3 regions of the Paenibacillus sp. FSL R5-0345 genome follow, and region 3 is predicted to be linked to each of the others. Evidence: riboswitches for the same ligand, from Rfam matches in the RefSeq annotation. Region 3 holds a riboswitch; each other region holds the start of a gene.

What was found. A riboswitch is a leader RNA that binds a small molecule or an ion and turns the genes downstream of it on or off. The one in region 3 is predicted to bind cyclic di-GMP.
Region 1: linked by a shared signal. The riboswitch ahead of R50345_RS10585 (DUF6612 family protein) and the one ahead of R50345_RS03065 (transglutaminase-like domain-containing protein) in region 3 are both predicted to bind cyclic di-GMP.
Region 2: linked by a shared signal. The riboswitch ahead of R50345_RS04505 (glycosyl hydrolase) and the one ahead of R50345_RS03065 (transglutaminase-like domain-containing protein) in region 3 are both predicted to bind cyclic di-GMP.

What each region holds. Positions count from the first base shown of each region.
Region 1 covers NZ_CP009281.1:2,457,960-2,466,085, reverse strand. The annotation lists gene R50345_RS10605 (ABC transporter ATP-binding protein) at 1-56, opposite strand, end outside; gene R50345_RS10600 (ABC transporter permease) at 79-861, opposite strand; gene R50345_RS10595 (ABC transporter permease) at 858-1,679, opposite strand; gene R50345_RS10590 (serine hydrolase domain-containing protein) at 1,730-2,902, opposite strand; gene R50345_RS10585 (DUF6612 family protein) at 3,199-4,047, opposite strand; cyclic di-GMP riboswitch class I at 4,167-4,258, opposite strand; gene R50345_RS10580 (copper amine oxidase N-terminal domain-containing protein) at 4,376-5,554, opposite strand; gene R50345_RS10575 (hypothetical protein) at 5,719-6,192, opposite strand; gene R50345_RS10570 (Cof-type HAD-IIB family hydrolase) at 6,457-7,257, opposite strand; gene R50345_RS10565 (pseudouridine synthase) at 7,527-8,126, opposite strand, start outside.
Region 2 covers NZ_CP009281.1:1,025,204-1,033,329, reverse strand. The annotation lists gene R50345_RS04515 (discoidin domain-containing protein) at 1-682, opposite strand, end outside; gene R50345_RS04510 (glycosyl hydrolase) at 734-2,245, opposite strand; gene R50345_RS04505 (glycosyl hydrolase) at 2,399-3,943, opposite strand; cyclic di-GMP riboswitch class I at 3,956-4,035, opposite strand; gene R50345_RS04500 (sugar phosphate nucleotidyltransferase) at 4,172-5,545, opposite strand; gene R50345_RS31805 (hypothetical protein) at 6,010-6,198, opposite strand; gene R50345_RS04495 (UDP-glucose dehydrogenase family protein) at 6,226-7,566, opposite strand; gene R50345_RS04490 (glycosyltransferase) at 7,571-8,126, opposite strand, start outside.
Region 3 covers NZ_CP009281.1:673,045-681,170, reverse strand. The annotation lists rRNA gene R50345_RS03075 (23S ribosomal RNA) at 1-1,596, opposite strand, end outside; rRNA gene R50345_RS03070 (16S ribosomal RNA) at 1,857-3,414, opposite strand; gene R50345_RS03065 (transglutaminase-like domain-containing protein) at 3,785-4,594, opposite strand; cyclic di-GMP riboswitch class I at 4,608-4,688, opposite strand; cyclic di-GMP riboswitch class I at 4,797-4,877, opposite strand; gene R50345_RS03060 (class D sortase) at 5,002-5,652, opposite strand; gene R50345_RS03055 (GtrA family protein) at 5,687-6,091, opposite strand; gene R50345_RS03050 (glycosyltransferase family 2 protein) at 6,081-7,061, opposite strand; gene R50345_RS31790 (phospholipid carrier-dependent glycosyltransferase) at 7,160-8,126, opposite strand, start outside.

The DNA of each region.
Region 1 (8,126 bases), 1.8 Mb from region 3:
CCACGGTGATACGTTTCATATTGCTTAGTTAAGTTCTTGACGGTAATAATGTCCACTGTAATTCTCCTTCATACAAATTCATCCCCCGGCACTTTTGTAACTACGAAGCATGTAGGTATAGAGCCAAATTCCGAAGGCAGCAAATAACACACACGGGATAATCGCTATAAAAAAATAGGCTTCCCATCGTCCAATAAGTGTAGATGCTGGAAAGTAAGCAATCATCGAAACCGGAAACAGAAAAGAACTCACGGCTACGACTGCTTTTGGAAAAATCGTTCCTGGATATCGTCCAAAAGACTTAATACTCTCAAACATCTCCGGCAAGCGGGAATTCGCTACCCATTTGAAGGAAATTGCTGCCACAATAAGCGCCACGCCGAACATAACAAGCAGCCCTGCGCCAAACAACAACAGGAACAATAACCAAGAGCCGATGGTCATCCCATCGATTCCGCTAAGTGCGTATACGAACATGACTAATCCTCCACCTAAAAGCCCGATACTTTCGAACTCAAAAGATCTGGCCAACAGCAGAAAAAGGCTCGAGGTTGGTTTAATTAATACCACTTCCAAAGTCCCTTCTACTACATGAGACATTGTATTCCACATAATTCCGTTAAAAAAAATCCCGGCACAAGCCGTAGACAAAATGAAAACAGATTGAATTAACAGCGCCTCTTTAAAGGTCCATCCTTCAAATGAAGCATTCGAATTATAAATGAATACCGTTACTAGAGGAAACAACACATTCCCTATAAGCATGATAAGACTATTAAGAATAAAATTAACACGATAAGTGATAGCAGAAGCTATATTCGCCTTCATACAAGTTTTGTATATTAAAAACATACGTTTCATGCGCCCACCCCCGTAAAATGCTTAAGCGACACCGCATACAACACCCGGCAGACTATTCCGGCAATCATAACGGCTATAAGCTGCAGCAACAAAACTTGAGGAATAGGTAAGGTTATATCAGCTAAAGTATAGCTACCTGTATAGACCATTGCAGGAAGAAAGGTCGTATACTGAAACGGTAAGAAAAAGGACGCCATTTGTAAGGATTTTGGAAAAAAGACTAATGGAATCAGCGATCCTGAGAATATCCCCTCGCAAAGACTAAAAAAGTTACGAATACTAGAGGACTGCACCATCCAAAAGGCGACCATTCCAATACTATAATGGATAAAAAAATTCATCATAAAAGCCATTGCTATCGAAAGAATTGCATAAAGTAAATTTGCTGGCAAAACATCAATATGAAAAATAAAAAAGAAAATCATAAAGCAGGGTATAAATTCAAATAGAAGTCCAAGTACCCTATGCCCTGCCTTCTGAGACAACGCATAGAACATATGATTCATCGGTCTTAAAGAGAAGGTAATGAACTTCCCCGTGCGGATGAGCATTTGTAAATTCCAATCGGCAAAATCCATGGTCAAATAGTTAATCAGCATCGTGGCACAAAAATAAGAGAGCATATGGGAAAGCGACATTCCGTTAATAGAAGATTCCCCACTATAAACAGCGCTCCATATATAATACTGCACCAAAAAATACACAGGACCCACAAATATAGAAACCATCGAATGCGTCCTGTACGCACTCCATTCCTTATAAGTAACAAAAGCAACCGCTCTCATAAGGCGAAAGCGGTGCTTTATCATCTCAAACATAAGTCACATCCTGCCTATCTGTAGATATTTCATAAAAAATAGCAAACTTCTTATTCGAGTCCGGACCAGATCACATTATGTGTGCCAAAAACGCCTCTACCATCCCATACCCCTTTATGCCAAGGGAGATACCAAGCGGCAACCATCTTTTCTATAGGGTCAATGAACAAGGCACATGCTCCTGCCCCTTCGTGAAAATAAGTGCCTTCAGAGTAAGAAGTACTTACATTAAATCGAAGGTCCGGCCCAAGTCCGTATGGACGATCCGATCCTCCATCTCCCCATGCGTAGTTTGGAATTTTCTCAGTATTGAACCGCTTGGTCATTCTTTGAACAGCCATACGACTTAAGATATGACCACCCTCGTATTCCCCTTGGTTAAGCAACATGATTCCGAACTTTTGTATATCAGTAACTGTTGAATATAACCCCCCTCCAGTTCCGGGAAGCTTGATTTCTTCTTCAGACCTTTGTTCCTCATCCGTAAATTCCCCGTTTTGCAGCTTCTGAAGATATTCCTTGGCCCCTTCCGAACGAATGGCGATCCTACTCGCTTTCTCTGGCGGTATAACAAAGAAAGTATCTTTCATTCCTAAGGGTTTTACAATGTTGTCCATTATGTATTCTTCTGCAAAAACACCCGTTATTTTCTCGATAATTGCACCCAAGATCACATATCCGAACGATGAATACATCCATTGCGTCCCTACTGGAAAATGAAGCCCATAGGAAAGTCCAGCTTGAATCCAGTTTTCTTTCCCAACCTCAGATTCATAAATATACCACCAAGCACTTTTATAGTAAGTATCACTTATAGTGCCATGATCTGGTGCAATGCCGGAGGTATGAGTCAGTAAATGGGCAATTGTAATCGGCTTAAAAGGATCCGCATCAAACTCTGGTAGAATAGAACTAACAGGCTGCCCCATAAAAATCTTACCATTATCCGCAAGCTGCCAGATCGCTGTCGCTGTAAACAGCTTTGTAATTGAAGCAATGCGGAAGATTGTATCCGTTTTCATTTCTTGGGTGCTGTCTTCTTCGTAACTGAAACGTCCCCCGGCACCATTAGCAAATATTTTCCCATAACGACTTAGAGAATAAATATAACCATCAGCTACTTTCTTATCACAGAGATCCCCATAAAAATGATTAAGTGCCTCTAAGCGGTCCTCCCTGTAATTCACTTCGTGCAGCTTACTAAGCTCTGTGGATGATAACATCGTTCACACTCCCCTAATTTTAATAAACACGCAATAAATTATCATAAATGTAAATATACACCTAACTCATAATACCTTGTCAATGTAATAGTTACAACATGATATTTCACGTACTTATAAATTAATTCAGTTTATTAATTACATAAATAGCATGCGCTAAAACCCTAATAAATGGAAGGTCAATTATATATTTAACTATTCTTTACTGATCTCACTACCGGTAGCCACTGTCAAGAATCGAGCAAAAAGCGCTGCTCTATTGAACAGCGCTTTTTACTCGATATGAAATGCCTTTATTATTCTAGTTCAGCCGGCTTTACAATGGCTGTACCTTTGTTATTCTTGGAATATTTAGCTTCAATTTTCGTGGTGTATGTATCTTTTTCTCCGTCACTGGTCAGCACATAACTCAGATCGACTGTCAGCTTTTCCGTCTGCCAGGTCTTAGTATTGACGAACAATTTCCAAGTTACGCTTTTCGGTTGAACGGTCTCACCATCCCAGAGATTCTCCTGGTCATACAGCGCGATTATTCCCTTAGCTGCTGTCGGATCAGTTATCGTGAACTGTAGGACCGTCTGTGCGCCAACATTGTTGACTTTCATCGATTTTTTATAACTTTTGACCGAATCAAGCATGGAAACAGGATCATATTGACCTTTCGAGTAAAAAGCATTCCACTCCGCCTTCTCCAGTCCAAGCCAATACTGTGCATTGGGATCGATGGGCTCCCCGTCATCGTCGTAACCCTCGTCTTCAGATTCATCGATAAGCTCACTTCCGTCTACAAGATAGTAATACTCCTTGTCATTGGCATACAGGCTGTAAGATGTTTTTAAAAGACTGCTATCGACGGTGCCTGCTGCGGCAAAATTCGGCAGACGGTTGATATCCAGCTTCAGTGTGTTGGTGTTGCTGATACGCACCCCTCCGCTTTGAATATCCTGTTTTTTGGTCACATCTAAGTGGAAATTCTTTAGTGCTTTGGAGGCTGCCGTTACTTTGCTGATCATTTGATCCGCAGTGACTGCTGCTGTCGTAGCTGCAGACACAACTTGAGGATTAGACATCCATCCGATCGTTCCGGACAGCAATAAAGCACCCGCTGCCAACCCTGTACCTATTGTTTTAAAAAAACTCTTCATGTACTTCCCCTTTCGGCCCCTTGCGATAATGTAACACCGTATAGGTCGGAATAATAAAAACAGCTCGAAATAGACTACACGTCCTTCAGAACTATCCTTTATGATTCATAAGACATCCCTATGGCGGCCTGGCGATCATTTCCTTCTGTAGAAAGGCTTTAGACCCATGGCTTTGTGTCATCATCTTTCGATGATTTTACCTTTAACGCGGACATTCAATTAGTTTAAATTAGATTAAAGGACGTTTGTCCCTTTGCCAATTTTAGCATGGTCATATTTACCTGTAAACGACTTATCTTCCATTTATCTTTACAATAAAGGTAATAGATTAATTTTTATTCAAATTGCTGTTTTCTCTTTCATCAAAGTCCTGGTCTAGGCTGGTGTCAGTATTATAAGTCCAATGACCCTTAACATATTTCAAGTAAATAAGAGCTTCGTATTTATCATTGTCTACCCCTTCATTGTATGTAACATCGCTCCAATCGAGTTTCCCATGGACGACAGCTTCCTTTTCTCCTAGGTAAACGACTCGTTCGTCGGTTAGCAAGTACCTCGATTCAGAATTGGCAAAGTGCCCCTTCATCATACTTTCCCATGTCACCGAACTGAACACAACAGCATTCCATTCTTTAATAATCGAGGGGTCTGTATATTGGGTAGTAAGATCAAGATTTTCGGAGTTATACGCATTGTAATAGGTTCTTAGATCTGCCAATACGGCATTCTGCTCGGTTTGATGATTCTCCATAATAACCGCAGCTTTCTTATCAATATCCGCAGGAAGCTCCATACGATTAAAAATCAAGCTATCATTCGCGATCTTCCACTGTCCTCGTTCATATCGAATATCGAAAAGATACACAGCTTCTCGCTTCAATTCTTCTGTGTTCTTAATGTAAGTTACTTGAAGATTCGCTTCACTAGCAGAAGTGTATTCAATCCGATCTATTGTCACTTTGAAGTCTTTAACTGCGATTTCACTGATTGGTTGATTAGCTTCATAATCATATTCTAGATTCATATAACCTAATTTAAGATTATCAGATGTTAATAAACGGGGACTAAACGTTTCGTAGTATTTCGTAAGTAGTTCTTGAATAGCAGCTTCCTGACCCTCTCCGTACGGTTTCAAGCTCACAGATAGCTTAGATTGATCATAACTAACCGAATATTTCGCTAAGTTACTAACCAAACGAAGAGGAAGATACACTTGTCCATTAAGGACAGGAATCTCTTTATCCAAATAATAAGTCACTCCGTCGTAGTAAATGATAGCCTCACCAGCCCAGAATTCGATTTTGGCACCTCTTATGACCCCTGAGATTTTACGAGTATCAGGATCAAATGATACCTTATAACCCATGGCGGAGAAAAATTGGCGATACGGCACGTACATAACACCAGACTTTAAGATCGGATGAACGCCAGCAACCTTTACATTATTCACAAACATCTGAATAGATTTGTCAGCAGACGCTGTCCCTATAACAAGCGGTGTAGTCATTATCAAGCAAAAGCTCAATAAAAGAACCGCAAACTTTCTAACCATTTAACACATCCTATTCTCAATAATGGCGTAATTTGTTCTACCTGTTTAATTCAACTTCTTCTATATTTCCGTCCCATTCCATGATGAATTTTTTATGAAGGGAAGTGTTTCTATAAATACTATTGAACTTGATTAGCTAAGTCTACTAGATCGGAATCATCCAGTTTGTAATCACCTAACAGATCAAGATTTCCGTTGATATAATAAACAAAGCGGGCCAAGAAACCATCTTTGCTCTCCCACCAAATAGATTGACTGGTCTCATCCTCATCGTAATAAGCCTGTTTTCCGTTTTTTAGTGTATAAGGTTGTTTACCTTGTTCAGATACTTTCTCTGGATCATTTATAACCTTACTTAGAATCAACCTAATTTCCTGTGTGGTCTGCTTGTTTTTATAATGAAAGATATATTGTTGGAGTATATATGGATTATCAAGTTCTATCTTCGTACGAACTTCATTCACTTCAAATGGAAATCTAAACGGCTCAGCGAAATCATAATTCATCGATAAAACCCTATCTTGATTACTACCGCTGCATCCACTTATTAAAATAATCAATATTAATAAAACATAAGAAAAAACACTCTTCATCTCTTCCCTCCTTCGTATTACATAACAAGTAAAAGGTAGCAAATTATTTGGGTACACATACCATCAATTCACCTAAGAATACATCAACCAAATATTGGAATTAACATCTATTATATCAAACAAGTATAGAGATTAAAGGAGGATATGAAACTAGCAAACCAAAGAGTACTAGAATGAATTACCTTCACAACAAAAAAAGCATAAAACAGACTCCCGTCCGCTTTATGCTTTGCACCTAAACTTATTTCACAAATCCAAAAAATCTTAGGATAAACAATATTTTACGAGCGCATCACGCACACCATGCTCGTTGTTCGAACCCGTTACAGCATTCGCTGCCGCTTTTACCTCTACAGGAGAATTATCCATCGCCACACCCATCCCTGCGTAAGTAAGCATAGAAATGTCATTAAAATAATTACCGATGGAGAGAACTTCTTCTTGCGGTATTCCCAGCTTCACAGCAAGATTTTTTAAAGCGTTACCTTTAGAGGATTCCGGATGCATCAAATCAACGAAAAATTCACCACTTCGCAAAATATTGTACTCAGGAGCCCAAGTACGCCATTCACGTTCAGCTTCGTCAAGGATTTCTGGCTGTGTAAATACAGTAAACTTAACAACCGGTTCACGGAAATCTTCCCAGGCTGGCAGTGTTGCTGGCACAATACGAAAGTGCTCATACATATAATTAGCTTCTTTTGTCAGGTTCTCTACATTATCAACGTACATATCAAAAGCAGTATTCACATCATAATGAATATTGTGTTTACGGCAATAGTCAATATAGGGGTCAAGACCACGTGCATCCATACCGTATTGATGCAATACTTCACGATCTTTCACACGTACCGTTGCAGCCCCGTTGTGACCTAGTACGTAACCAGACAGCCCTATTTCCTCCATAAAAGGAATCGAGTTCTGTGGACTGCGTCCCGTACACAATACGATTTGACCGCCAAGGCGTGTAACCTCAGCAATAGCTTCTTTATTCTCAGAGCTTAAGTGGTGATCATCATTTAATAGCGTACCGTCCACATCTAGTGCAATCAGTTTGTATCTCATACTCCACCATCCTTGTCTTTCTTTTTCTATATATATTGAACTTGAGGCTTTTGTGTTAAGTGTCAGTCGCAACTACGGTGAATGTTTGGACTTCCAGCCGCTGTTGTTTCCAGATTTCTTAATTTATACCGTTTAATAGCGGATGAAATCCGGAAACAAAGGCGGTCGCTATCGCTCTTACAGTTCCAAAATTCCCCTCCGTCTCTCCCTTCTCTTATACCAAGTTTCCAAATTCAATTTATATATCAATTTATATATCAGTTTCTCTACTATCCTTCTGACCCATCTGCCCCTAAGAGTGCCAGCTCCTCTGACGTCAGTTCCCGACAAGCTCCCAGCGGCAGACTTTCATCAAGCTTCAATTCTCCCATAGATACACGTTTCAGAAAAGTGACTTTTTTGCCTACCGCCTGAAACATACGCTTCACCTGATGAAATTTCCCCTCAGTAATGATAAGTGAAATATGGGAAATCACTTTGCTGCCGCGCTCTCTTCCAAGAATGGTTAAGTGTGCAGGCAAAGTAACGTAGCCATCTTCCAGCTCCACCCCTGCTGCAAAAGCCGCGACATCATCCGCGTCTACATCGCCCTCGATGGTTGCCTCGTACGTTTTCGGGACATGCTTACGTGGCGACAGCAATTCATGGGCAAGCTTCCCATCATTAGTGATCAGAAGCAGTCCCACAGTATCCTTATCTAGCCTTCCTACAGGAAACGGTTCAAACTGTGCATATTCATGCTTTAAAAGATCCAAAACTGTCCGATCCCGCTTGTCCTCCGTAGCTGACAGGACACCCGGGGGTTTGTTCATCATAAGATATATGAATTCACGGTAGGTAACAGCCTCTCCCCCTACCTCTATTTTATC
Region 2 (8,126 bases), 350 kb from region 3:
AACGGAGATTATCCCATGTCCACCAGGAATATTCGTCTTCTTTGTCACTGCAATATAAACAGCGAACCGTTTGCAGCTTCAATTCGTTTGATCCTATCTTTAATTGCTCCTTGGGGATATATAATTCATAGGTCTTTTGAAAGCTATATTTACTTTCTGTGCCAGCAACGCCCGCAATTTGAATGATCCCCGACAATTGATGATTGGAAAACACACTCATTTGCGGCACAGATTTATAAGCGTCTAGAATACCTACGCTAAATAAGACCCCGTTCTCCGGGATCTTATTTAGCTGATATGTGATCGTTAATTCCGGCTGGGTCTTTCCATTTAAGCCTGCAGGCAAGCTCTGAAAAGCCGATGATTTGAGCACTGAAGAAGTAACATTAAATTCCTTCTTGCTGCCGGAAGTGCCACTCGCAGCAAATTCAGCTGCTGAGCCATCATGTTGTCCCAGATTCCAGATCACAGTACCATCCGGTATTTCTGCTGCAAGATCACTTCCTGTAGACAGTCTCGGTATATTGGCACCTACCTTATAATCATTCGTTCTATTCGTTCCGAAAACTGAGACAGACAACAGAAACAAGACGGTTAATGCGGCGAATTTTAGTAATAACAGTAATGGTTTGTTTGCTGATATCTTATTTTTTCTATTAGATATTCTCCTCGTTATTCCCATCCATAGGTCCTCTCTTTCTTTCGGAATGTCTTGCCCTATCATTTCATTAGATTAAGGAAGGTACAATGCCCCTTGTGGAATCACCTGCTGCTTCTGGCTGGAACTCTCCCATAGCAAGCGAAGATTGGCATCCCCTTCATTCTCATAATATTCAATTTGGATATCATAAAGCGTTCCTGCTGTGAGCGGGATACTACCTTTATGAAGGGTTGAACTTTGATTTTTCCAATTGTCGATAATCAGCTTTCCGTCAATCCAGACACGGACTCCATCATCAGAGGATGCCGAAATCATATATTTTTCACTGAATTTGGGTTTGAGTTTCCCTTTCCAGCGTACAGAAAAGTGATCTTCATTTATCTCTGATGCAGGTGACCCACCATGCCAATTAAAATCAATCTTACGGTCATTGCGGATAAGCACCGGTTCTCCCTCTAAATCAGTATTGTTATAGTATTCTCCAGTTAAACCCGTTGGGGTTACCGGTGCTATCGAAGGGACTTCTGTTGTGAGAACATAATCCTCTCTCGATACTATAAACGAGTTATTCATGAAGCTTTTGATGGACTGTGGCGTATTATTTTCTGTCAGCAATTTGCCCCAGGTCATCATATAAACCCATTTATTTTGTTTGTTGGTTAATACATCCGGGTTCGGCAGCTGCCCACTTTCCCCGATTCCGATAGGTTTATCTTCAGCAAGTGTGAGCAGGTCCTCATAGTAGGACTGCTTATAATCATTATTGTAGATATCCGCAGCCAGAACATCGACTTTATCTGCACTGGGATAATAGGCGGCATAAGAATCTGCCCATTCATTCGGCGCGTTTGGATTCCACACCCACAGTAGATTATTCAGTTTGTGTGTGTTTACAAAACGATCATAGACAATATTCCAAAGCGCTGAAAAATTGTCCTTTTTCCCCCACCAAAACCAACCGCCATTCATTTCATGGTAAGGTCGCCATAAGACTGGAACCCCAGCATCACGCAGCTGTTCTAAATATCCAGCGATCTCATCTAGATCAGAGATTAGACTCTTATACTGAGCCGTCCCAGGCGTAACATAAGCATTAAACTTCTCTTGACTGAGACTTCTGTTTACATTGGACCATTCTGGAGAAGTTCCTGGCAAACTCTGATGGAATGTCATGGCTACAATGCCACCCGTCTGATTCCACTCCATTGCACTGTCAATTACTGCTTGCCGCTGTTCGGCGATTGTCCTTTTGGATTGATTATTAATCGCCCCTAATTCATAACCATGTAGAACGGCATTTTGTCCCGAAGTATTCTTCAGCTTATGAACCAGTTCATCTGGACTTTCTAGATAATCATGCTGACCAGACAGGATACCTTTGCCACGTAGATTCACCAAATTACTCAACAGTTGCTTGGCTTCTTCAGAAGCTGATGGATTGCTTGGTATAGCCGGGGGAAGAGAGGAAGAAACACTCATAGCCTTCGGAAGACTCTTAACCTCTCCCCAAGGCAGCAAGGAAAAAATAATAAACACCGGTAATATAGTAAACAACAATCTGTTTTGCTTATAATATTTACGCAAATAAATCCTCCTTTCGGTAGCTGTACTGCCTCCACAGGTAATAAATAAACATACCTGTTATCGGACAATCGTCTTCTGACCTAATGAGGACTATAGCTTAGTAGCTCTGCAATAACGCAGAGCTACTAAGGATCGACCTTTAATTTTCATCAATCAGGAGACATCCGGAAGAAAAAGCGCACTTGCTGGAACTGTCTCTTTAACTTGACTAGCACTTTCCCACATCAAGCGGACTCTCGCATCGCCTTCATTTTCGTAATACTCCACCTTGATATCATATAGCTGACCAGCCTTCAGCGTAATATTGCCCTTACGCTCAGTGCCACTTTGCTTCGTCCAACTATCAATCACAGATTCCCCATTCACCCAGACACGGATGCCATCATCTGATGTAGTGTAAAATGTATATTGTTCATCATATAAGGGCTTAACTTTACCGCTCCAACGTATGGAGAAACGATCAATCCCAAGGGCGGCATCCGGCGATCCTTGCCGCCAATTGAAATCAATTATTGCATCGGTTCTAATAAGAGCTGCTGCTCCCGATAGCTGCATGTTGTTGTAATACTCTCCTGCAAGCCCCTTCGCGAGAGGAATTGCTGCCTCTCCCTCTTCTTCGGGAGGTGCCGGTGCGGCGCTAGGTGTGGGTACCAAGCTATTATTTAATTTATCTCTAGTCAGGGTATAGCTGCTATTCATAAAAGTTTTGATTGTATCTGCACTGTTATTCTCATAAAGCATTTTTCCCCAGCTCATCATATAAGTCCATTTACTTTGTGATTGTTGAAGCTTCTCCAGATTAGGCATTTCACCATTTTCCCCGATCGCAATCGGTTTGCCCGCGGCTAGACTCAACAAGCTATCATAGTATTTTTGCTGGTAATCATTTTCGTATATGTCTGCTGCCAGGATATCTACTTTATCAGCTCCTGGATAAGTTAACGCATACGGATCTGACCAAACATTGGGAGCATTCGGACTCCATACCCATAACAAATTATTTAATTTATGAACGTTAACAAAACGGTCATACATAATATTCCAAAGTTTAGAAAAGTTATTTTTCTTCCCCCACCAGAACCAGTTCCCGTTCATTTCATGATAGGGTCTCCAAAGTACCGGGACGTTCGCATCTCGCAAGCTTTTTAGAGATACTGCCACCTTATCAAGTTCAGCAATCAGACTGTTATATTGCTTGGTACCCGGTGTAACGTAACTATCGAATTCACTTTGGCTAAGCGTTTTTTTAACATTATCCCAGTCATAAGAGGTGCCCGGCAGGTTAGCATGAAAAGTCATAGCTACGATTCCGCCCGCTTTATTCCAGTTGATGGCGCTGTTTACCACATTTTTACGCTGCCAGGACATCGTTCCTTCAGACTGGCCACTGATCGCACCCATTTCATAACCGTGAAGAGCTGCATACTGTCCGCTGGTTCCCTTCAGCATATTGTTAATTTCATCTGGACTTTCTAAATAGTCATGTTGGCCAGCAAGGATTCCTTTTCCTGAGATTGAGTAAAAATAGTTAAGCAGCTTTACGGCTTCAGGTGAGGCTCCTGGGGTAACTGGCGTTCCAGAATTTGAAGCAGCTATGACAACAGACGGCGAAATTCCAACAGTAAGCGGAAGTGCAGTCAGAAACAGGACGAGTGACAGAAATGCACCAAACAATCGATACGTACGGTAAGCTTTCAAAATAATCTCCCTTTCGGTAGCCAGGCTGCCACTCTTTCGAAGGCCCTATAGCTTTGCGTCCCTACCTTTCGATAGGTTTGCCTTTTCAATTTAAGAGAAATAATCTCTCTTACCGTAAGTATCGACGACAATTAATGATATATTTAGTGTTTTTATGACTTTTTTTGATAATTGAGTCAATTTACCTGTTTTAAGAAATTCCGAATTGGTTAAATAGATAGGTTAGACCTATGAAATGAATTGTTGTAGTTCTATATCATTCCAGTCTAAAGTAATACGAATATTATCTTCTTCTACTAATTCAGAACCCGTCTGTACCTCTATAAACTCAACATCCGTCAAAGCAAGGATTGCGTGCTTCGTTCCTTCCGGTATACGTACCACGTCCCCAGCCTTCACATTATGTTTTTTCTCATTCAGCACAATACTTGCTTCGCCGCTGACGATTGTCCAAATTTCACTACGTTTGCGATGTAACTGATAGCTGATATTATTCCCCTCGGATATAAAAATCCGTTTAGTCAGCACTTCATTGCCCTCGTCATATTTCACATAATCAATAACTTTGTAATGGCCCCAGCGGCGTTCCTCGTACATCGGTCTCTGTTCAAAGGTCTTCAGCACTTCTTTAATCCGTGGACTCTCGGCTTTATGGGTAACTAGAATCCCATCCGGGCTAGCCGCGATGATCAGATCCTTCGCACCAATTACCGTAATTGGAATATCCAGCTCATTAATCAAGCAAGTCCCCTCAGAATCCGCCGTCACAAAACCCTTGCCTACATGCTTGCTGCTCATTTCCTCTGTTAGCGTATTCCACGTTCCAAGATCCTTCCAGAATCCATCATACGGCTGTACCACAATATGTTCTTCTTTCTCCACCACTTCATAATCAAAGCTGATGGAAGACAATAGCTTATATTGCTTCTGCAATTCTTCATATCCTAAAGGCAACCCTTTACGCTGCAAAATATCTAACAAGTACCCTAGACGGAAGGCAAATACTCCGCAATTCCACAATGCATTTTGCTCGATAAGCTGTTCTGCTTGTATGCGGTCTGGCTTCTCTTGAAAGTGACTCACCTTCATAAAACCGTTCTCCCCCGCCTCTTCGGTGGTAGGAATGATATATCCGTATTTCTCTGAGGCGTGTTCAGGAATAACACCCATTAGAGCCAGATTTGCTCCACTTTCTAGCATAGTCCCTTCAAGCATAGCTATGGTATCGAAAAAGGATGCTTCTACATAAGGGTCAACAGGCAAAATCGCTACCGTCTCCGCTGGAGAAACACCTGCAACCGAATAAAGATAGGTAGCTGTTAAGGCGATAGCCGGAAAAGTATCCCGACGCTCCGGTTCAACGATAATCGGCACATGACTTCCCAGTTGGCTTTGTATCATTTCTACTTGGCCGCGGCCGGTGGCCAGATAAGATGATTCTGCCATTCCCGCTTCCTCCAGCTGTCTCCAGACACGTTGTACCATGGATTCTGGTTCACCTTGAGGGCTTTCAAGTACCTTTAGAAATTGCTTTGAACGTGAGTCGTTGGACAACGGCCATAACCGTTTACCTGAACCGCCTGATAGAAGTACCATTTTCATAGAATGAACCCTCCTTAATATATGGAAATGAGCATAATTAAATTGTTATCAAAACGTATAGCTTCCGCTTAGCCTTAGTTCGAGCGGATGCATTTTTTAAAAATTTATTAGGTATGAACCACTCCAAGGGATTTTGGACTTCCGATCGCTGTTATCCTCAGATTTCCTGATTTGAACCGCCGCCAGCGGTAGAAATCCGAGGATAGCATATGCTTTCGAAGCTAGCTTTCCTACGGAAATCTTTCGGGCGAACACTCCGTTTCTACAGTTCCAAATTCCCTTTCCGTTCTTTACCTAACCAACTTCCTCTAAATGCTTGAACCGTACTGCACCGGGCTGTACCAGCCGGAAGGCAGCACGTTTTTCTAAAGATTTGCTTCTGCTCCTATGGAGGCAGCAGCCAACGCAAGTACTACTACAACAAGGTTATCTGCTACTGCGATAAACAATCAGAGTACCTAACTTTATAAATTGCTTAGAAACTTAAGATAAAGGAATGGAGTGACGGAGGGGAATTTGGGAACTGTAAGAGCGATAGCGTCCGCCTTTGTCTGCGGATTTCTACCGCTATTAGCGGTTAGAATCAGGAAATCTGCAGACAACAGCGGCTGGAAGTCCAAACATTCACCGCAGTTGCGACTGACACTTAACACAAAAATCTCAAGTTCAATATATATAGATTAAACCGCTCCAGCCACACTAGCAGAATAACCGCTCAATCCACCCATCTGCGGGCGGCCGACAGAATGATAAACGAGGCCGGTACCCTCGATTTGCTCCTTGGAATACACATTGCGTCCATCGATCAGCACCCCATTACGCATGCTTTTCGCCAGCTGATGCAGATCAATGTCCTTGAGTAGGCTCCAATCGGTAAGCAGGCATACGGCATCGCTGCCCTCAGCCGCTTCCTCTGGCAGATTGCACCAACGAAGCTGCGGATGATCATATTGCTGCCTGAAATTTGTAGCTGCGATTGGATCATACAGTTTAACCGTAGCCCCTTCAGCCACCAGCGCCTCAACAATCTCTCTGGCGGGAGCTTCGCGGACATCATCAGTGTTAGGCTTGAAAGCAAGCCCCCAGATCCCAATCGTCGAACTGCGCAGACTGCCAAGTGATTCATGCAGCTTGGAGATGATCATAAACCGTTGTCCTTTGTTCACTTCGACTACAGATTTCAATAATTTGAATTCGTAATCGACGTTGCCCGCAATTTGAATGAGCGCATTAGTGTCTTTCGGGAAACAGGAGCCTCCATAACCGATGCCAGCCTGCAGGAAGGATGACCCGATTCTTTGGTCCATACCCATTCCTTGTGCTACTTCGGTTACATCAGCTCCCACTTTTTCGCAAATATTGGCGATCTCGTTAATAAAGGAAATCTTCGTGGCCAAAAATGCATTCGAAGCATATTTGATCATTTCAGCACTGCGTATATCTGTTACAAATACATTTACTGTGAAACCCTTATGAAGCTCGCGCATAGTTGGTTCCAGCTCTGGATTATCGAGACCAATGACAATTCTATCGGGATGGAGGGTATCGCGAATCGCTGACCCTTCACGTAAAAACTCGGGAGCAGACACGATATCAAAAGAATGATGGGTAGATTTAGAAAGTATGTTGGAGATTTTCTCATTTGTTCCTACGGGAACTGTAGATTTTGTCATTATAATTTTGTGCCCTTCCATCGCTTTAGCGATTTCAACAGCTGCATTCTCAATGTAGGTTAAGTCTGCTTCACCATTAGGCAACGATGGCGTACCTACTGCAAGGATGATAATATCTGAACGACGTACCGAATCCTGCAGATCCGCAGAAAAGGATAATCGTTCCTCACGAAGATTCAGTTCAATCAGTTCCTCAATTCCCGGCTCATAGATGGGTGATTCCATCCGTTTCAGCTTCTTAATCTTTTCCTCGTCCTTATCCACACAGATGACATGATGTCCGCCCAGTGCAAAACATACGCCAGATACAAGACCCACATACCCAGTACCGATTACTGTCAGCTTCATACAATCATCCTCCTTTTAGAAAATTGACGTAGGCCTGCTCAACATACTGCTTGAACTTAACCATAAACGCCTGCTCATCAAATTTACGTGCATGCTCCATAATTTGATCGATATCCCAAGCGTAGGACTCTACCTCGTAAATAGCCTTTAGTAGATCCTCCACTTCTTGATGCTGAAAGAACACACCATTTACATAAGGAATAATAGTATCTAGTGCACCACCTGCTTGATAAGCAATGACCGGTCTTCCCGCAGCGTTCGCTTCCAGCGGTGTGATTCCAAAGTCCTCTTCTCCCGGAAAAATAAATGCTCTACACTGTGCCATCATTCCGGTTACTTGCTCATCCTCTAGCCGGCCTAAAAACGATACATTGTCCTTAGCCATGCCTTCGAGACGTTTACGATCTGGTCCATCCCCTACGATGTACAGCTTAAGACCGTTACGGTTAAAAGCCTCTACAGCTAAATCAATCCGCTTGTAGGAAACAAGTCGAGATACTATTAAATAATAGTCACCAATGCTAGAAGAGCTTGTGAAACGGGCTGTATTAATCGGTGGA
Region 3 (8,126 bases):
GCTACTACAATTTTCGCTCCCCATCACAGCCCAGCCTTAATGATGTGCGGATTTGCCTACACATCAGCCTCACTGCTTAGACGGACATATCCATCAGTCCGCGTCACTACCCTCCTGCGTCACCCCATCGCTCATAGCGGATTACGGTGGTACAGTAATTTCAAACTGTTGTCCTTCGACTACGCCTTTCGGCCTCGCCTTAGGTCCCGACTTACCCTGAGCGGACGAGCCTTCCTCAGGAAACCTTGGGCTTTCGGCGGATCAGATTCTCACTGATCTTTTCGTTACTCATACCGGCATTCTCACTTGTATGCTGTCCAGCGCTCCTTACGGTACACCTTCAACCCACATACAACGCTCCCCTACCCCAGATACATAGTATCTAGCCATAGCTTCGGTGGTGTGTTTAGCCCCGTTACATTTTCGGCGCAGAGTCACTCGACCAGTGAGCTATTACGCACTCTTTCAATGGTGGCTGCTTCTAAGCCAACATCCTGGTTGTCTGTGCAACTCCACATCCTTTCCCACTTAACACACACTTGGGGACCTTAGCTGATGGTCTGGGCTGTTTCCCTTTTGACAATGGATCTTAGCACTCACTGTCTGACTCCCGGCAATAAGTATATGGCATTCGGAGTTTGACTGAGCTTGGTAATCCTTGCGGACCCCGCACCCAATCAGTGCTCTACCTCCACTACTCTTATACCGAGGCTAGCCCTAAAGCTATTTCGGGGAGAACCAGCTATCTCCGAGTTCGATTGGAATTTCTCCGCTACCCCCACCTCATCCCCGCACTTTTCAACGTGCGTGGGTTCGGGCCTCCAGTGCGTGTTACCGCACCTTCACCCTGGACAGGGGTAGATCACACGGTTTCGGGTCTACGTCCACATACTAAATCGCCCTATTCAGACTCGCTTTCGCTGCGGCTCCGTCTTCTCGACTTAACCTTGCATGTTAAACGTAACTCGCCGGTTCATTCTACAAAAGGCACGCCATCACCCATTAATAGGGCTCTGACTTTTTGTAAGCACACGGTTTCAGGTTCTATTTCACTCCCCTTCCGGGGTGCTTTTCACCTTTCCCTCACGGTACTGTTTCACTATCGGTCGCCAGGTAGTATTTAGCCTTAGCAGATGGTCCTGCTGGATTCATACGGGGTTTCACGTGCCCCGCACTACTCGGGATCCGTCTCGGAGAGAACACAGTTTAGGTTACAGGGCTTTTACCTCTATCGCGGGCCTTTCCAGACCTCTTCGCCTACCATATTCCTTTGTAACTCCATGTGAGACGTCCCACAACCCCTAAGAGCAAGCTCTTAGGTTTAGGCTGTTCCGCGTTCGCTCGCCGCTACTGACGGAATCACTATTGTTTTCTCTTCCTCAGGGTACTTAGATGTTTCAGTTCCCCTGGTCTGCCTCTACATACCCTATGTATTCAGGTATGAGTAACTGCGAATTACCACAGCTGGGTTTCCCCATTCGGACACCCCCGGATCAAAGCTTGCTTACAGCTCCCCGAGGCAGTTTCGTTGTTCGCCACGTCCTTCGTCGGCTCCTGGCGCCTAGGCATCCTCCGTGTGCTCTTATTAGCTTAACCTTGATTTCTCCGCAGGAAAATATCATACGATATCTCTCTTGGAATCATCTCACTAATAACATTTACTTGTTTGCACAAGTTGCTAAAAGATGTTCTAAAACGCAAATTCGTTTCGGTATCCAGTTTTCAAGGATCAAGTCTTACTTGAGAGCTTAAACTCTCAAAACTGAGCAACGAGTGAGTAACAGGCCTAAACCTGAGATTGTGGAAGTTTAACTTCCGATTTGAATGTCTTCATTGCAGAAGACGATTCTCCATAGAAAGGAGGTGATCCAGCCGCACCTTCCGATACGGCTACCTTGTTACGACTTCACCCCAATCATCTACCCCACCTTCGGCGGCTGGCTCCCTTGCGGGTTACCCCACCGACTTCGGGTGTTGTAAACTCTCGTGGTGTGACGGGCGGTGTGTACAAGACCCGGGAACGTATTCACCGCGGCATGCTGATCCGCGATTACTAGCAATTCCGACTTCATGCAGGCGAGTTGCAGCCTGCAATCCGAACTGAGACCGGCTTTGATGGGATTGGCTCCGCCTCGCGGCTTCGCTTCCCGTTGTACCGGCCATTGTAGTACGTGTGTAGCCCAGGTCATAAGGGGCATGATGATTTGACGTCATCCCCACCTTCCTCCGGTTTGTCACCGGCAGTCACTCTAGAGTGCCCAACATTACTTGCTGGCAACTAAAGTTAAGGGTTGCGCTCGTTGCGGGACTTAACCCAACATCTCACGACACGAGCTGACGACAACCATGCACCACCTGTCTCCTCTGTCCCGAAGGTCGCCACTATCTCTAGTGGATTCAGAGGGATGTCAAGACCTGGTAAGGTTCTTCGCGTTGCTTCGAATTAAACCACATACTCCACTGCTTGTGCGGGTCCCCGTCAATTCCTTTGAGTTTCAGTCTTGCGACCGTACTCCCCAGGCGGAGTGCTTACTGTGTTAACTTCGGCACCAAGGGTATCGAAACCCCTAACACCTAGCACTCATCGTTTACGGCGTGGACTACCAGGGTATCTAATCCTGTTTGCTCCCCACGCTTTCGCGCCTCAGCGTCAGTTACAGCCCAGAAAGTCGCCTTCGCCACTGGTGTTCCTCCACATATCTACGCATTTCACCGCTACACGTGGAATTCCACTTTCCTCTTCTGTACTCAAGTCACCCAGTTTCCAGTGCGACCTTAGGTTGAGCCCAAGGTTTAAACACCAGACTTAAATGACCGCCTGCGCGCGCTTTACGCCCAATAATTCCGGACAACGCTTGCCCCCTACGTATTACCGCGGCTGCTGGCACGTAGTTAGCCGGGGCTTTCTTCTCAGGTACCGTCACTCCGATAGCAGTTACTCTACCGGACGTTCTTCCCTGGCAACAGAGCTTTACGATCCGAAAACCTTCATCACTCACGCGGCGTTGCTCCGTCAGGCTTTCGCCCATTGCGGAAGATTCCCTACTGCTGCCTCCCGTAGGAGTCTGGGCCGTGTCTCAGTCCCAGTGTGGCCGTTCACCCTCTCAGGTCGGCTACGCATCGTCGCCTTGGTGGGCCGTTACCCCACCAACTAGCTAATGCGCCGCAGGCCCATCCCTCAGTGACAGATTGCTCCGTCTTTCATTCTTTCTTCAGGAGAAAAAAGAAATTATCCGGTATTAGCTACCGTTTCCGGTAGTTATCCCAGTCTAAGGGGCAGGTTGCCTACGTGTTACTCACCCGTCCGCCGCTAAGTTATTTCGAAAGCAAGCTTTCAAAATAACTCCGCTCGACTTGCATGTATTAGGCACGCCGCCAGCGTTCGTCCTGAGCCAGGATCAAACTCTCCAATTAGTATTGAAAAGAGCGATATGCTCATTTTGAAACATCTGACGAGAAAATTAATTCTCTAATTTGGATTTCACTTTCGTGATTTCCTACTCACTCGTTGTTCAGTTTTCAAAGATCAAGTTCTCGTTGGCGCCGTTTAATGTCTCAGCAGCAACTCTTATAATATATCATGTTGTTCTCAGTAATGCAAGCTTTATTTTTCGAAAGCCGTTTATATAACTCTCTCAAACATTGCCTGTACGCTGTCTAACAACGCTTAACTATAATAACCTATCTACTCATAGAAAAGCAACCCCTAATAGAAAAATAAACAACCAGCTTAATTATTAAGCTGGTTGTTTATTTAATAGAGTTATGATTCTAGCGTTTCAAATTAATAGTATTTTGCTGCAGTATACTTACTTGAAGCCTTAATAAAATCCGTATTCTTCTTACTCTTCGCTGCCGATGCATCTACCGTGGTATCAATAGTAACCCATTTCCCATCCATCAATACTTCATTCCATGCATGGTATTGCGTAACGTAGCTAGTATTCCCCATCACCAATTTAGCAGGCACATCTACACTACGCAGCATTGCGGCAAAAAGAGAAGCATAGTCATAGCAGATTCCCTTTTTAGTATTCAAAGTGTTGTTAATGTTCGGAATGTAATCTGTTGTTACATTATTAGCAAGAGAATAATCATATTGCACATTAGCAACTACATAGTTATAGATTGCTTTAACTTTCTCTTCATCTGTTGTTTTACCTTTTGTAAGCTCTTTAGCCTTAACGATTGCTTTATCAGAAGAACTCCATTTCACATTCTGTACGGAGCCCAAATATACGGAATTTGAGTCGTTCATAGTTAAATCTACTACTTCAGAATAGAGAGCCTTATATTTATTACCCGTTGTATTCTCAAGAACAGAAACTTTATAAGTCCCATTCCCTTGTTGCAAAGGGAAGTCCTCAGCTTGTCCAGAAGCATATAAATTGTATGTATAGCTACTGTTATCTTTTGTGATCATCAGCTTAACTCTTTTATCTTTTGGAATATCGTAGTTAATACCGATTACACCTTGAGCCAATTTGGATGTATTCAACCAGTTTGAATCTGCGCTTGCAGCTTGAGCTGTGCTTACTGGAACCGAAGTAATCAGCACGAACAGCGCCACCATCATAAAATAAACCTTTTTCACGGATAAAACTCCTTTCGGTAGCTGGCTGCCATCCTTTCGGGAAGGCCCTTTAGCTTTGCGTCCCTACCTTTCGATAGGTTTGCCGTTATCGTATAAGCTCTATCTGTTCTAATTTCGCTAGACAAATTAACAGAATCAGTCCAAGTAGAAATATGAATCTTAGATTCTTATATATTTTATAAAAACAAAAAAAGCCTCTTCATTCGGTAACTGGCTGCCATCCTTACGGGAAGGCCCTTTAGCTTTGCGTCCCTACCTTTCGATAGGTTTGCCGTTTATCGTGTTTAGCTTTTATAGTCTTATACTACCATATTTATCCTCGTAAACAAGAACAAAATTGCTAGTTTTACTATTATTTTATAGTTATCTCTCTGTATTTCAGTTCTCTTGTCATTTCTCATCAACTATTAGGTAAGCTTAGCATGAACAATCAAACGATGTGTAGGATCTACTAGTGGGTCACACGTAATTAGAGTAAGAATCTTATCCTTGTTATTCCCGTCAAGAACAGACACATCACTGGGAAGTACAACAGAAATATCATAAACCTCGTAATTATATACCTGATCGCTCGTTTTTACCGTGATTACATCCCCAACCACAACTTCATTCAATCTGTTAAACAATCTGCCCGTAGTTCTAGCTCTATGAGCAGCTATTGCGGCGTTCCCGATTTCTCCAAGCGGGGCCGTTTCTTTCATATGGGCCGCAGCATGCTTCATATTTGCTTTTGTTGCTCCTTCTAATACTGGCAGCTTCAGATCAATCTTAGCAATCTCTATTAATGCGATAACTTTGCCGCCCACTTCAATCTCCGGTTCTGGCTTTTCTGTTTCTTGAGGCTGTGCCTGTGCATCTAGAACGGATTCCTCTGCTAGTAGCTGAGTGACCTCGGCATATCTACTCTTCAGATCAGGTGGTGGAGTGCTTTCGATGGTGCTCAGTTCAGCCGTTTCTAATAGCTTCTCCTGCTGCCAGTCGTTATACCATTCGTTAGCTTTTGGATAGAGCATGATAAGGATCCCAGCCAGTATGAGCACATACGAGAATTTACGCATGATTTTCACCTCCGTGGATTGGTTCTACTGCACTTTAGAATACCCATTTACGACTTCCGAAGAAGTTAATGATCACCGTCACAAACGTTACTAATACCTTAGAGATCAACACTTGAATGCCTAGTTTGTCAGTCAACAGATGCATTAGCAACAGCGATATTCCGAGCACTACCAGATTCAGTATGATAAACTTCAGCAACTGAGCCTTATCAAAGCCCTCTTTACTGCCACGATTGTGATCCTTGAAGGTAACTTTTTTATTCAAAATAAAGCTGTTCGCTGTCCCTGCACTATAAGAAATCACCTGTGCCAACGCATATACCATTCCAAGTGAGTTCAGTAATGTGAAGATTACGAAATCAATTAGGGTATTCACCAAACCTACGGCATTAAATTTAAGAAACTGTATAAATGCAGCGCGTAAGTTCTTATCTGACATTATTGTAGTCCTTCCGGCGATCCACTTGTTCCTCGTTAGGATATCCTTTAGTCTCACTTACAATATATAGCGGTCTATCCTTAGACTCGTCATAAATCCGTCCGATATATTCTCCAATTACACCTAACAGCATCAGAACGATACCATTAAAGAGCAAATTGACGCCTACAATGGAAGCCCAACCTGGAACCGTCCATGATGTGAAGAAGATTCTTTGAAATAAGACGAAGAATAAATAGAGAAAGCTAGAAAAGGATAGAAAAAATCCAACATACGTAGCAATTTTAAGTGGTTTATGGGAAAAGGAAGTGATACCATCTAGCGCAAAACGAATCATTTTCTTGAGCGGATACTTGGTTTCACCTGCATAACGCTCTTCCCGCTCATACTCCACCATCGTCTGCTTAAAGCCGACCCAGCTTACCAAACCTCTGACATACCGATTTTTTTCCTTGAGCCCCCGTAAGACATCACATACTTTACGATCAATAAGACGGAAATCGCCTGTATCCGTAGGAATGTCCACACTTGTCATGCTGCTGAGCAGCCGATAAAACAGCTTCGCCGTTACCTTCTTGAACATCGTCTCCCCACGGCGCTTCAGCCGCTTCGCATACACAACATCATAGCCCTCTTTCCACTTCTCGATCATTTGCAAAATGACCTCAGGCGGATCTTGAAGGTCAGCGTCAATAACAACGACCGCTTGACCTTCAGCATAGTCCATGCCAGCTGTAATCGCTACCTGATGTCCGAAATTACGCGAGAAGTCAATTAGCTTGACGCATTCATCTCGATCACTGATCTCCCGAATCATCTGGGCCGAACGATCACGACTTCCGTCATTAACGAAGACTAGCTCATAAGTATCGCCGCATTCGTCCATTACTTTTTTCAAACGTTCGTAAGTAACGCTAATTACTTGCTCCTCATTGAACATGGGTACAATTACACTATATCTGGCTTTCACCTTTATTCCTCCTACAAGCTTTATGGAGCGTTACATCTTCCTATTCTTCCTAATAACGCTTTAAGCATAAACTTATTGTTATAGATTCTTTTTAGAGCTTAGAAAACCCAAGAAGGGAACCAACGCAGCATGTTCTTCACGTAATCACCGCTAACCTGCATCCCTGATAGGACTGGGTAGAACGCGACAAAGAGCAGTAACGCAACAGCCACATAAGCATAACGAACGTAACGAGCCTCAGGAAATTTACTATCTAGTAACTTCATTATATATACAATACCAAGAATCATAAAAGGTACCATAGCAAAATAATGGTAGATAAAGGTTTCTCTCGGGACAAGCATCCACGGAACATATTGTGAGAAAAAGGCGATCCAGATCATATACAGGTTTTTATCTTTGCGTTTCAGCGTAATCCACAGCGTTGCTAGCATTGCAAAAATACCCGTCCACCAGATAAGCGGATTCCCCATAGTCACTATACTGCTGACCTGACCTTCCGGCAATCCTTCACTGCCACTGAAGAACCAGACAGGTCTCTTCATAAATGGCCATTGCCACCAGGAGGATGCAAAAGGATGTGTAGCTACAAGCTGACTGTGGTAGTTGTACATATTCTTTTGAGAATCAATCAAACCTTTAATAGTAAAGCCCTCTGCTGATGCAGATAAACCCGGAACAAAAGATAAACTATAAATAATGACCGGAATGATTACAAAGAACGCAACACAACTAGCTAAAGTAATGATGGTATTCTTCCAGAACGAATTTACAGCTTCACGACAGGTACCTAACAGTTCCTTGTCTTTGATCTTCCCTTCCGCGAGCAACCTCCCCGAAGCTTGGTATTCTCTGTAACGCTCGAAAAGAGAGATAGCTAGCATAATCGCCAGCCCGGCTCCTCCGTACAGTACAATCCACTTGGAGGCGACACCAATTCCGAAGAATAAACCTGACCAGAATAACGGAATCAAAGTTTTTCTTAAAGGTTGCCTGAAGAAATTCATAGTGTAATACCGCTGCATGAAATAAAACATCAGCATGATGAAGAATACTCCGTATACA